Regions from separate parts of the Staphylococcus kloosii genome, predicted to be linked through region 2. Evidence: a T-box and tRNA genes for the amino acid it is inferred to sense, from the RefSeq annotation. Region 2 holds a T-box; the other holds one or more tRNA genes.

Region 1 (7,213 bases), 470 kb from region 2:
AACGCGAAGAACCTTACCAAATCTTGACATCCTTTGACCACTCTGGAGACAGAGCTTTCCCCTTCGGGGGACAAAGTGACAGGTGGTGCATGGTTGTCGTCAGCTCGTGTCGTGAGATGTTGGGTTAAGTCCCGCAACGAGCGCAACCCTTAAGCTTAGTTGCCATCATTAAGTTGGGCACTCTAAGTTGACTGCCGGTGACAAACCGGAGGAAGGTGGGGATGACGTCAAATCATCATGCCCCTTATGATTTGGGCTACACACGTGCTACAATGGACAATACAAAGGGCAGCTAAACCGCGAGGTCATGCAAATCCCATAAAGTTGTTCTCAGTTCGGATTGTAGTCTGCAACTCGACTACATGAAGCTGGAATCGCTAGTAATCGTAGATCAGCATGCTACGGTGAATACGTTCCCGGGTCTTGTACACACCGCCCGTCACACCACGAGAGTTTGTAACACCCGAAGCCGGTGGAGTAACCATTATGGAGCTAGCCGTCGAAGGTGGGACAAATGATTGGGGTGAAGTCGTAACAAGGTAGCCGTATCGGAAGGTGCGGCTGGATCACCTCCTTTCTAAGGATATATTCGGAACATCTTCTACGAAGATGAAACGGAATAACGTAGACATATTGTATTCAGTTTTGAATGCTCATAGAGTATTCAAAGATTGTACATTGAAAACTAGATAAGTAAGTAAAATATAGATTTTACCAAGCAAAACCGAGTGAATTAGAGTTTTAAAAAGCTTGAATTCAAACTAAAATAATCGCTAGTGTTCGAAAGAACACTCACAGATTAATAACATTTTGGGTTTTGAGTTAGACGTTATGTTTGACTTAAAAACAAAAAGATTAAGTTATTAAGGGCGCACGGTGGATGCCTTGGCACTAGAAGCCGAAGAAGGACGTTACTAACGACGATATGCTTTGGGGAGCTGTAAGTAAGCTTTGATCCAGAGATTTCCGAATGGGGAAACCCAACACGAGTCATGTCGTGTTATCAACATGTGAATACATAGCATGTTAGAAGGCATACCCGGAGAACTGAAACATCTTAGTACCCGGAGGAAGAGAAAGAAAAATCGATTCCCTGAGTAGCGGCGAGCGAAACGGGAACAGCCCAAACCAACAAGCTTGCTTGTTGGGGTTGTAGGACACTCTATACGGAGTTACAAAAGTTATTGTTAGACGAAGTATCTGGAAAGATACATCAAAGAAGGTAATAATCCTGTAGTCGAAAACGATAACCCTCTTGAGTGGATCCTGAGTACGACGGAGCACGTGAAATTCCGTCGGAATCTGGGAGGACCATCTCCCAAGGCTAAATACTCTCTAGTGACCGATAGTGAACCAGTACCGTGAGGGAAAGGTGAAAAGTACCCCGGAAGGGGAGTGAAAGAGAACTTGAAACCGTGTGCTTACAAGTAGTCAGAGCCCGTTAATGGGTGATGGCGTGCCTTTTGTAGAATGAACCGGCGAGTTACGATTTGATGCAAGGTTAAGCAGGAAATGTGGAGCCGTAGCGAAAGCGAGTCTGAATAGGGCGTTGAGTATTTGGTCGTAGACCCGAAACCAGGTGATCTACCCATGACCAGGTTGAAGTTCAGGTAACACTGAATGGAGGACCGAACCGACTTACGTTGAAAAGTGAGCGGATGAGTTGTGGGTAGCGGAGAAATTCCAATCGAACCTGGAGATAGCTGGTTCTCTCCGAAATAGCTTTAGGGCTAGCCTCAAGTGATGATTATTGGAGGTAGAGCACTGTTTGGACGAGGGGCCCTTCTCGGGTTACCGAATTCAGACAAACTCCGAATGCCAATCAATTTAACTTGGGAGTCAGAACATGGGTGATAAGGTCCGTGTTCGAAAGGGAAACAGCCCAGACCACCAGCTAAGGTCCCAAAATATATGTTAAGTGGAAAAGGATGTGGCGTTGCCCAGACAACTAGGATGTTGGCTTAGAAGCAGCCATCATTTAAAGAGTGCGTAATAGCTCACTAGTCGAGTGACACTGCGCCGAAAATGTACCGGGGCTAAACATATTACCGAAGCTGTGGATTGTCCGTAGGACAATGGTAGGAGAGCGTTCTAAGGGCGTTGAAGCATGATCGCAAGGACATGTGGAGCGCTTAGAAGTGAGAATGCCGGTGTGAGTAGCGAAAGACGGGTGAGAATCCCGTCCACCGATTGACTAAGGTTTCCAGAGGAAGGCTCGTCCGCTCTGGGTTAGTCGGGACCTAAGCTGAGGCCGATAGGCGTAGGCGATGGATAACAGGTTGATATTCCTGTACCACCTAAATTCGTTTTAAGCGATGGGGGGACGCAGTAGGATAGGCGAAGCGTGCTGTTGGAGTGCACGTCCAAGCAGTAAGACTGAGTGTTAGGCAAATCCGGCACTCATAAGGTCAAGCTGTGATGGGGAGAGGAAATTGTTTCCTCGAGTCGTTGATTTCACACTGCCAAGAAAAGCCTCTAGCTAGAATATTAGGTGCCCGTACCGCAAACCGACACAGGTAGTCAAGATGAGAATTCTAAGGTGAGCGAGCGAACTCTCGTTAAGGAACTCGGCAAAATGACCCCGTAACTTCGGGAGAAGGGGTGCTCTCTAGGGTTAACGCCCGGGAGAGCCGCAGTGAATAGGCCCAAGCGACTGTTTATCAAAAACACAGGTCTCTGCTAAACCGTAAGGTGATGTATAGGGGCTGACGCCTGCCCGGTGCTGGAAGGTTAAGAGGAGTGGTTAGCTTCTGCGAAGCTACGAATCGAAGCCCCAGTAAACGGCGGCCGTAACTATAACGGTCCTAAGGTAGCGAAATTCCTTGTCGGGTAAGTTCCGACCCGCACGAAAGGCGTAACGATTTGGGCACTGTCTCAACGAGAGACTCGGTGAAATCATAGTACCTGTGAAGATGCAGGTTACCCGCGACAGGACGGAAAGACCCCGTGGAGCTTTACTGCAGTCTGATATTGAAATTCGGCACAGTTTGTACAGGATAGGTAGGAGCCTTAGAAGCGTGAACGCTAGTTTACGTGGAGGCGTTGGTGGGATACTACCCTCGCTGTGTTGGATTTCTAACCCGCACCATTGATCATGGTGGGAGACAGTGTCAGATGGGCAGTTTGACTGGGGCGGTCGCCTCCTAAAGAGTAACGGAGGCGCTCAAAGGTTCCCTCAGAATGGTTGGAAATCATTCACAGAGTGTAAAGGCATAAGGGAGCTTGACTGCGAGACTTACAAGTCGAGCAGGGTCGAAAGACGGACTTAGTGATCCGGTGGTTCCGCATGGAAGGGCCATCGCTCAACGGATAAAAGCTACCCCGGGGATAACAGGCTTATCTCCCCCAAGAGTTCACATCGACGGGGAGGTTTGGCACCTCGATGTCGGCTCATCGCATCCTGGGGCTGTAGTCGGTCCCAAGGGTTGGGCTGTTCGCCCATTAAAGCGGTACGCGAGCTGGGTTCAGAACGTCGTGAGACAGTTCGGTCCCTATCCGTCGTGGGCGTAGGAAATTTGAGAGGAGCTGTCCTTAGTACGAGAGGACCGGGATGGACATACCTCTGGTGTACCAGTTGTCGTGCCAACGGCATCGCTGGGTAGCTATGTATGGACGGGATAAGTGCTGAAAGCATCTAAGCATGAAGCCCCCCTCAAGATGAGATTTCCCAACTTCGGTTATAAGATCCCTCAAAGATGATGAGGTTAATAGGTTCGAGGTGGAAGCATGGCGACATGTGGAGCTGACGAATACTAATCGATCGAAGACTTAATCAATTTAAATGTTTTGATTGGTAAAATGATATTTACTTACTATCTAGTTTTGAATGTATAACTTTTATACATCATTGTCTGGTGACAATGGCAAGGAGGTCACACCTGTTCCCATGCCGAACACAGAAGTTAAGCTCCTTAGCGCCGATGGTAGTCGGATTTACATCCCGCTAGAGTAGGACGTTGCCAGGCAATATTATTATTCCACAGTAGCTCAGTGGTAGAGCTATCGGCTGTTAACCGATCGGTCGTAGGTTCGAGTCCTACCTGTGGAGCCATATGGCCCCGTGGTCAAGCGGTTAAGACACCGCCCTTTCACGGCGGTAACACGGGTTCGAGTCCCGTCGGGGTCATTACATATTGGAGAATTAGCTCAGCTGGGAGAGCATCTGCCTTACAAGCAGAGGGTCGGCGGTTCGAACCCGTCATTCTCCACCATTTATTTTAATAAGCGCGGAGGGGTAGCGAAGTGGCTAAACGCGGCGGACTGTAAATCCGCTCCTTCGGGTTCGGCAGTTCGAATCTGCCCCCCTCCACCATTGTTGGGCTATAGCCAAGCGGTAAGGCAACGGACTTTGACTCCGTCACGCGCTGGTTCGAATCCAGCTAGCCCAGCCATTTTTGAGCCATTAGCTCAGTTGGTAGAGCATCTGACTTTTAATCAGAGGGTCAGAGGTTCGAATCCTCTATGGCTCACTTGTAAAACACTTCTTCGGAAGTGTTTTTTTTATGAATTTTTTTATACATATTCAAGCATCATTTATGCAAAATATAAGGTAATAATGAATGTTCAAACGTTTTAATGTTTTTATATGTAAGACACCCCAAATCCATTGCCATACAAGACTTTAGCTCACTTGAAAGTTCGAAATTAATAACGTATCCTAGTATTAAAATGAATGCAAAGGGGTTTTTGATCTATGAAAAACATTAATATTATTGGAGCACCATCGACATTTGGTCAAAGAAAATTAGGGGTAAACTTTGGCCCAGATGCTATTAGATATGCAGGTATTGTTGATCGCATTAGACGTATTGGTTATACGGTAGTAGATAAAGGTAATATCGATGTACCGGAAATCAACTTAGATAAGTTTAATTCAGAACAAGAGGGATTAAGAAATATTGATGAGATTGTTCAAGTATCTGAAAACTTGAGTAATGCAGTATCTGATAGCGTACAAAGTGGTGCTTTTCCATTAATATTAGGTGGAGATCATTCAATAGCAATTGGTTCAATTGCTGGTATTAGTAAGCATTATGAAAATTTAGGTGTGATTTGGTATGATGCACATGGTGATTTAAATGTGCCTGAAGAATCACCTTCTGGTAATATTCATGGTATGCCATTGAGAGTTTTAGCTGGAGATGGTGATGATAGATTGGTTAATGTATCCAACTATACACCTAAAGTAAAACCAGAAAACATAGTTTTAATAGGTATGAGAGATTTAGATACCGGAGAACGTGAATATATTAAAAACAATAACATTAAAACATATACAATGGCTGATATTGATAGACTTGGCATCCAACAAGTTATCAATGAATCAATAAAGCATCTTAAAGATAAGACGGATGGTATACATTTATCACTAGATGTCGATGCACTAGACCCAGCAGAAACACCAGGAACAGGCACAAGAGTTTTAGGTGGCTTGAATTACAGAGAAAGTCACTTCGCATTAGAATTATTACATAATTCTCAATTAATCACTTCTATGGATTTGGTAGAAGTTAATCCACTTATTGATCAAAATAATCATACTGCAGAACAAGCAGTTGGTCTTGTAGGTAGTTTCTTTGGCGAAACTTTACTATAAGTCATTGTTTATAATGAGTAAGACAAAAAATGAACTATGCCCAGATACATTATTTGGGCATAGGTTTTTTCTTTTACGTATAAAATTAATGAAGTTAATATATTCCTTTAACACGTAAAATAATATGCAATTTATTGTTTTTAAATTTTTAGATTTATTGAGTCATAATATGACAGTATAAAAGAAGATTGGTATAATGTTTACAGTGGGATTAGAATACCGGAGGAGATGTCATGGATTTATCCAATTTATTTGAACATTGGAGCACGGTTAAAATTATAACAAGCGTGCTTGACTTATTAATTGTATGGTATGTACTTTATCTTCTCATTACTGTGTTTAAAGGTACAAAAGCCATTCAATTATTAAAAGGAATTCTCGTAATTGTCATAGGGCAACAAATTAGTAAAATGCTAAGTTTAACAGCTACTTCACGTCTTTTTGACTTAGTTATTCAATGGGGTGTATTAGCACTCATTGTTATTTTCCAACCAGAAATACGTAGAGCTTTAGAACAATTAGGACGAGGAAGTTTATTCAAACGTTATGCGAGTAACGTTAATAGTGATGAAAATAAATTAATTTCTGCCGTGTCTAAAGCCGTTCAGTATATGGCTAAAAGACGTATTGGTGCATTGATTGTATTTGAAAAAGAGACTGGCTTACAAGACTACATAGAAACTGGTATACCAATGAACTCTAATATATCACAAGAGCTATTAACGAATGTCTTTATACCTAATACACCATTACATGATGGTGCTATGATTATCCATGATAGCAAAATTGCTAGTGCTGCATGCTATTTACCACTTTCAGATAGTGCGAAAATAGCAAAAAGCCTAGGTACGAGACATAGAGCAGCTGTAGGTATTTCAGAGGTCTCAGATGCATTTACAGTTGTTGTGTCAGAAGAAACTGGTTCAATTTCAGTTACCTTTGATGGCAAATTAAGAAAAGATATTTCTACTGAAGCATTTGAAGAACTTCTTGCAGAACATTGGTTCGGCTCACGCTTGCAAGAGAAGGGTGTGAATTAATATGTTAGAAAGTAAATGGGGGTTGCGCCTTATAGCATTAGCGTTGGCTGTTTTTTTCTTTCTATCTGCAAATAATGTTTTTGGAAATATGTTTAATGCAGATAAATTTAGTCAAAAGAGTACAGAGACTATTGAAAGTGTACCAGTCGAAACTAAATATGATAACCATAAACTTTATGCTAACAACGTGCCTGATAAAGTGGATGTAGATATTTCGGGTCCACAATCACAAGTTTTAAAGGCAGAAAATGGTCAAAATATTAAAGTAACACTTGATTTAGCCGGTGCTAAAGCTGGGAAGCATACAGTACAATACAAGGTTAGTGGTTTAAGTAAAGATATAGACTACAAAGTTAAACCAAAAGAGACAACTGTTAAGCTTGAAGAAAAAGTTACAAAAGAGATGAAAGTTGATCCTGATGTAAGTACTGATAACATCGATGCAGATTATAAGATTGCTGACCAAAGCGTGTCACCTGAAAAAGTTAAAGTCACAGGCGGACAAAGTCAAATTGATAAGATTGCTTATTTAAAAGCACATTACAAAAACAAGAGCAAAATCGATAAAGATACAACA
Region 2 (7,213 bases):
AGTTACTTTATTTAATAATTCATTAGCAATTTCTAAACTTGAACTTCCCTTTCTACCTGTGTTCAGTAAAATAGCAATAAGTTCTGCGTTTGATAAAGATTTTTCTCCTCGTTCTAGTAATCTTTCTCTAGGTTTTTCAGAATTAGCTAAATCTTTAATATTCAATTAAATCACCACCCATGTTAAAAAAGGATAGAAAAGCGCAACCATTATAAATGCACAAAAGATAAATGGCACAAGAGGTAGTTTTAATTTCAATGATCGTTTTAAAGCTATATAAAATATAGAAAAGCAACCACCTGTTAAAAAGGTGAACCATAATATCAAGAAAAAAATAGAAAATGGTAATATAAAAGATAGTAATGCGAAGATTAAGATATCTCCATAGCCAATACAATTTTTACAACAATAAAAAATTAGATGTAAAAGCATTGTTATGAAACATCCTTGAAGAAGATAAAAAGACCCTAAAATAAATGAAGTTATAATTACAATAATAGGAATATGTATAGGAATGGAAAATGTCTTTATATCATATAATGCTAAAACTAATAAACTAAAATATATTAATAACAACACAGCACCGTTAACTGGTAATGTAGTAATATTCAAAATTATAAGTGAAACATATGATAATAACTCACCAATAATATAACTTTTACTGAGCTGACGATTGCAACATAGTGATTTGCCTTGTGACCTTATAAAGTTAAATATTGGAACTAGTTGCAAGTAAGATATGGGTTTTTGGCAAAAATCGCATTTTGAACGCGTCAATAAATATTTGAATGCAAGGCCTTTTATATTTGTAATTTGATATAAAAAACTAAATAAAATTGGACATAGAATAAGTTGAAGTAACATTTATTACACCCCAATATAATTTCAAGTTGAGTAAGTATTCAAAATTATAGCACCGTACCGTATAGATAAGAAGATAATTCTCACTAATTAAATTATGGGGATTAATTGTTCTAGTAATAAAAAACCCGTCTAATTAACATTTATTAATTAAACGGGTTGAAATTATTAAAAATTCACTTTTGCTTTTACTTCACTTATAAAATACAAGCTGCCAGTAATGATTAATGCATGACCATCATAATTTTCAATAAAGGACGCATAATCATCAACAAGTTCCTTCTGACCGAAATCAATTTCCTCGCTAATATCTTCTTTAGTCATAGCTCTAGGGAAATCGAATTCAGTAATATATAAATTTTGAGTAATTGGCATCAGTTGTTCTAACATTTCGTTTACAGGTTTACCTTTTACAGCTGAAAATAGAATATCCACCTGTTCAAGATGATAATAATCTTTAATTGTCTCTATTAAAGCTTCAACACTTTCGTTATTATGTGCACCGTCAATGATCATTAATGGTTGATCTTTCACACGTTCAATACGTCCGCTCCAATTTACACTTTCTATGCCATCAATCATTTTATTAAAATCTAAATCGACACTACCTTCTTCATTAAGTTCGAGCAATGCAGTAATAGCTAAAGCTGCATTTTCTTTTTGGTGTTCACCTAACATATTTAACGCTAATGTTTCTAGTTCATAATTTTTGTAACGATACGTAAATTCATCACCTTCAGAAACTACGGTAATATCTCTATCTAGTTCAATCGCTTTGGCATCATTTACTTTTGCATTGTGGCGAATGACTTTTAACGCTTCATCATTTTTTACAGCATAAATAATTGGCGTATTTGATTTAACTATTGCCCCTTTATCTTTAGCAATGTCTACATAACTATCGCCTAAAATATCAGTATGATCCAATCCAATGCTTGTTAATACTGTAAGTATAGGGTTGAAGACATTAGTTGAATCATTTTTCACACCTAAGCCCGCTTCAACAATTACAAAATCAACAGGATTTAATTCACCAAAATAAACAAACATCATCGTCGTAATAATTTCAAATTCAGTAGCAGTTCCTAAATCAGTTTCCGCTTCTAAAGCTTCACTTACTGGTTTGACGATTTCAACTAAATTCACAAGTTCATCATCACTAATAGGTTGACCATTTAAACTAATACGTTCGTTAAACGTTTCAATAAATGGGGAAGTGAAAGTACCAACTTGATAGCCATTATTTACTAAAGCCGAGCGAATATATGCAACTGTAGATCCTTTACCATTTGTGCCACCTACATGAATGCCATTAATTTTTAATTGTGGATTGTTTAATTTGGCTAGCATCCATTGCATTCGTTTAACGCCTGGTTTGATTCCAAATTTATTACGCTCATGTATCCAATATAAGCTGTCTAGGTAATTCATGTTAAAGGCTCCTATGCTTTCAATTGATTTATTCTTAATTTTACACCATCGTACTTCTCTTGATAAGTTTGTTTTTTCTCACGTTCTTCGTTAATAACTTTTTCAGGTGCTTTATTGACAAAGTTTTCATTAGCTAATTTGTTATTCACTCTATCTAGCTCTTTTTGCCATTTGTCTAATTCTTTTTCTAAACGCGCAATTTCTTTATCCATATCAATTAAACCTTCAAGTGGTAATACTACTTCACCTGCAGACGTTACAGAAGTCATGGCTTTTTCAGGAATTGTAATATCAGTATCAATAACTAATTCACTTGGATGACAGAAACGATCAATATAGTTTGCATTCGTTTCTAATGTTGATTTAATATGGCTATTTTTAGCTTTAATAAAGATAGGAATAGCTTTAGATAATGGTGTGTCTACTTCTAGTCGTGATTGTCGCACTGATTTAATAATTTCTACTAATTGGTCCATTGTTTCTTTACTTTCACTAAATGAAAACTCTTCACGAACAGTTGGCCATGAAGCGTGAACGATTGTTTCGCCAACATGCGGTAAGTTTTGCCAAATTTGTTCAGTTACGAAAGGCATAAATGGATGTAACATTCTCATTGTATTATCTAAAACATAAGTTAACACTGAACGTGTTGTTTGTTTTTGAGCTTCATCATTGCCATTCATAGGGATTTTACTCATTTCGATATACCAATCACAGAAATCATCCCAAATAAAGTTGTAAAGCGCTCTACCTACTTCACCGAATTCATATTTATCACTTAAGTTCGTCACCGTTTCGATTGTTTCATTTAATCTTGTTAGTATCCATTTATCTGCTAGAGATAAGTTTCCAGATAAATCTACTTGGTCAACAGTGAACTCGTCGCCTATATTCATTATGCTAAAACGTGCAGCATTCCAAATTTTATTAATAAAGTTCCAAACTGATTCAACTTTTTCAGTAGAATAACGTAAATCATGACCTGGTGAAGATCCTGTTGCAAGGAAATAACGTAAACTATCAGCACCATATTGATCGATAACATCCATAGGATCTACACCGTTACCTAATGATTTACTCATTTTGCGACCATCTTCTGCACGTACTAAACCATGAAGTAATACATCATTAAATGGTCTACGTCCAGTGAATTCCAAACCTTGGAAAATCATTCGAGCAACCCAGAAGAAAATAATGTCGTATCCAGTTACTAACGCATTTGTAGGGAAATAACGATTGAAATCTTCTGATTCAGTGTTTGGCCATCCTAATGTTGAAAATGGCCATAAAGCACTTGAGAACCAAGTGTCTAGCACATCTTCATCTTGTTCCCAATTTTCAATATCAGTAGGTGGTGTTTCCGAAACTAATAGTTCACCAGTTTCTTTATGGTAATATGCAGGTATTTGATGGCCCCACCATAATTGACGAGAAATTGTCCAGTCTCTAATTTCTTCCATCCAACGATTAAATGTATTTTCAAATCTTGAAGGAACAAATTCAATGCGATCGTCAGTTTCTTGATTGTTTAGTGCTTGCTCTGCCAATGGTTTCATTTTAACGAACCATTGTGTAGATAAATAAGGTTCAACAACAGCGCCAGAACGTTCAGAATGACCCACTGAATGTTCATGTTCTTCAATTTTAATAACTAAATCTTGTTCAGTTAAATCTTTGACTAATTGTTCACGACATTCAAAGCGATCTAGACCAGCGTATTTACCAGCTAAGTCATTCATTTTACCTTCTTCATCCATAACATTAATGCGCTCTAAGTTATGTCTATTACCTATTTCAAAGTCATTAGGATCATGTGCAGGCGTCACTTTCATTGCCCCACTACCAAATTCCATATCTACGTACTCATCTGCCAAAATAGGCAATGTTTTGCCGACGATAGGTAGTGTTACATTTTTACCAATTACATCTTTATAACGTTCGTCATTAGGGTTAACAACGATAGCTGTATCTCCAAGCATCGTTTCTGGACGTGTAGTAGCAATTTCAATATAACCATCTTGATCTGCATACGGATATTTGAAATGATAAAACTTACCTTGTACATCTTCATGAATAACTTCGATGTCAGATAATGCAGTTTTAGCCACTGGATCCCAGTTAATAATGTATTCACCACGATAGATTAATCCTTTGTTATACATATCAACAAATACTTTTTTAACTGCTTGGCTTAAACCATCATCTAACGTAAAACGCTCTCTGCTATAATCTAAACCTAAACCTAATTTAGACCATTGTTGTCTAATGAAGTTTGCATATTCTTCTTTCCAGTCCCACGCTTTTTCTAAAAACTTCTCACGACCTAAATCATGTCTAGAGATACCTTGTTCGTTTAATTTAGCTTCTACTTTTGCTTGTGTCGCAATTCCTGCATGGTCCATACCAGGTAAATATAGAGTGTCATAGCCTTGCATACGTTTCATACGAGTTAATATATCTTGTAACGTTGTATCCCAAGCATGTCCTAAATGTAATTTACCAGTTACATTTGGTGGCGGAATAACGATAGTATATGTTTCTTTTGTGTCATCTTCTTGTGCTTTAAAATATCCATTTTTTACCCATTCTTCATAACGACCCGCTTCTACTTCTTGCGGATTGTATTTAGGTTTCATTTCCATATAATTGCCTCCTTAAAAATAAAAACACCCGCCCTATAAATATAGGACGGATGTTCCGTGGTACCACCTAAATTCAAGAAATTTATCGTTTCTTGCACTTAATCTCGATTAACGCTCAAACACGCTTTAACCTAGTCATATCATTAATGAGTTCAGCTAAAGTTCGATGTGGGCTACCTTCAACACTAGAAAATATACACTCTCACCAACCGTGTACTCTCTAAAAATTTCTTGGCATTTACTCTTCCCAGTAGACTAATTTAATTTACTTAATTATAGTATAATGTAAACAGTAATAAGTCAATGAAATGGAGTGAAATTTATGAATCCTTGTGCGTTTGGCACTAAAGATCCTATTTATTTAGAATATCACGATAATGTTTGGGGCCAACCAATGTATGATAGTTTACAATTATTTAAACTAATGGCATTAGAATCACAGCATGCTGGTTTATCTTGGCTAACAATTTTAAAAAAGAAATCATCTTATGAACAAGCATTTTACGATTTTGATCCAGCAAAAATTGCAAAGATGACAGAGCAGGATATTGATTCATTAATGGAGTTTCCTAACATTGTACATAATAGAAAAAAGTTAGAAGCCATTGTGAACCAAGCTAAAGGATTCTTTGAAATTGAACAAGAATATGGAAGTTTCAGTGAGTTCTTATGGTCATACGTGGATCATAAACCATATGATTTAAATTACAAAGAGCCTAGTGAGCGCATCACAGTAGACGAAACAGCTACACAATTGTCGAAAAAACTAAAACAATATGGTTTTAAATTTTTAGGACCAGTCACTGTGTTTTCATTTTTAGAAGCAGCTGGTTTATATAATGCCCATTTACAATCATGCCCAAGTAACCCAAAAAACTTAAAGTAAATACAAATAAAACCAACAGTAATCACAAAGAGCGATTACTGTTGGTTTTTTGCTGCACGATAACGTAAATAGTAATTTAATAATGGTGCAATTAAAAATAAAATAAAAAATATTCTAAAGATGTGATAGCTTGAAATCATTGGTACATCTGCACCTGTTTCAATTGCTACAAGTACAATTTGATTCATACCACCGGGAGCCGCACCTAAAAATAAATCATTAATCATATTATTAGTAAATAATGAAATAACATAAACCATGACAAGGGCTAGCAATATTAATAGTACATTTTGTACTGCTATAGCGACTGCTATGCGCCCTTTCATTTGATCTAATAAGTTTGCTATTTGATTACCAATTCTTATCATATAGATAATTTGCGCCCCTGCAATAATATAATTATCTAACGTAAAAGTAATGCCTGTTATTAAATTCCACCCTATTAAAACGACAATAGGTGCTAACATTTGTTTTGTTGGGAAATTGACTTTCCCCATCACATAATAAACTAAAGCAATTAAAATAATTAATGTCAGTATGCTAGGTAAGGTCAAAGCTTGTGTTAAATTATGATGTACTTCAGTACCACTAGAATGACTACCACCTGGTGATTTAAAGAAATATGAAATAAATGGGACTAATACAACAACAAATATAATTCGAGACGTCTGAGTTAGACTTACAACCATGATATTAGCTTTCTTATCTTCTTCAGCCATGACTAACATTTGACTTAAGGCACCAGGAATTACGCTTAATATGGCAGTTTCTGTATTAACTTGTGCTATTTTTTTAAACAAAAAGGCAATTAATAATGAAAGTAATAATAATAATACAGTTACTAAAATTATCGTAAACCAATCATCTTTGATATCATAAATAACATTTTTAGTAAAAGTAGACCCTATTTGAACACCTAATAAAATTAAGCCAAGTTCACTGAGCCAAAAAGGCCATTTTATTTCTAAATGTAATATTTTAATAGCAATAATCGTTGCGATAATTGGCCCAAACATAAAAGGCAATAGCACATGTGCTACATGTAACAACAAACTAATTAAAATAGCTAAAACTAAAACTATGATATTATTACGAAAATACTTAGTCATATCTCTTCTCAACTTTCATTGTAATACCGTAATTTTCCATTCGATTTAAGTTGATTGTATCATATTATGAAATTCATAAAATAGCTTAAAATTTTTAATAATAAAAGAATCCAAATAGCATTGCTACTATTTGGATTCTTACTCAATTATATTTAAACAATTCTGCTTAGTGCAGTATCGAATGCTTGTATTGTTTTATTAATATCTTCTTCGGTATGCGCAAGAGATAAAAATGTACCTTCAAATTGTGAAGGTGGTAAGAATACGCCTTCTTTAGCCATTTC

Evidence for each region. The T-box of region 2 lies ahead of C7J89_RS07600 (valine--tRNA ligase). A T-box ahead of a tRNA ligase gene usually reads a tRNA of that ligase, here a tRNA-Val.
Region 1: it has a tRNA-Val gene. The T-box ahead of C7J89_RS07600 (valine--tRNA ligase) is inferred to sense a tRNA for this amino acid. The anticodon was not compared.

What each region holds. Positions count from the first base shown of each region.
Region 1 covers NZ_CP027846.1:1,058,044-1,065,256, forward strand. The annotation lists rRNA gene C7J89_RS05115 (16S ribosomal RNA) at 1-577, shown strand, start outside; rRNA gene C7J89_RS05120 (23S ribosomal RNA) at 854-3,776, shown strand; rRNA gene rrf (5S ribosomal RNA) at 3,851-3,965, shown strand; tRNA gene C7J89_RS05130 (tRNA-Asn) at 3,977-4,051, shown strand; tRNA gene C7J89_RS05135 (tRNA-Glu) at 4,055-4,126, shown strand; tRNA gene C7J89_RS05140 (tRNA-Val) at 4,136-4,211, shown strand; tRNA gene C7J89_RS05145 (tRNA-Tyr) at 4,229-4,312, shown strand; tRNA gene C7J89_RS05150 (tRNA-Gln) at 4,317-4,391, shown strand; tRNA gene C7J89_RS05155 (tRNA-Lys) at 4,397-4,469, shown strand; gene rocF (arginase) at 4,694-5,596, shown strand; gene cdaA (diadenylate cyclase CdaA) at 5,830-6,636, shown strand; gene C7J89_RS05170 (CdaR family protein) at 6,638-7,213, shown strand, end outside.
Region 2 covers NZ_CP027846.1:1,523,293-1,530,505, reverse strand. The annotation lists gene radC (RadC family protein) at 1-165, opposite strand, end outside; gene C7J89_RS13590 (prepilin peptidase) at 166-864, opposite strand; gene C7J89_RS07605 (bifunctional folylpolyglutamate synthase/dihydrofolate synthase) at 1,030-2,292, opposite strand; gene C7J89_RS07600 (valine--tRNA ligase) at 2,304-4,934, opposite strand; T-box leader at 4,974-5,198, opposite strand; gene C7J89_RS07595 (DNA-3-methyladenine glycosylase I) at 5,257-5,820, shown strand; gene C7J89_RS07590 (AbrB family transcriptional regulator) at 5,856-6,929, opposite strand; gene hemL (glutamate-1-semialdehyde 2,1-aminomutase) at 7,082-7,213, opposite strand, start outside.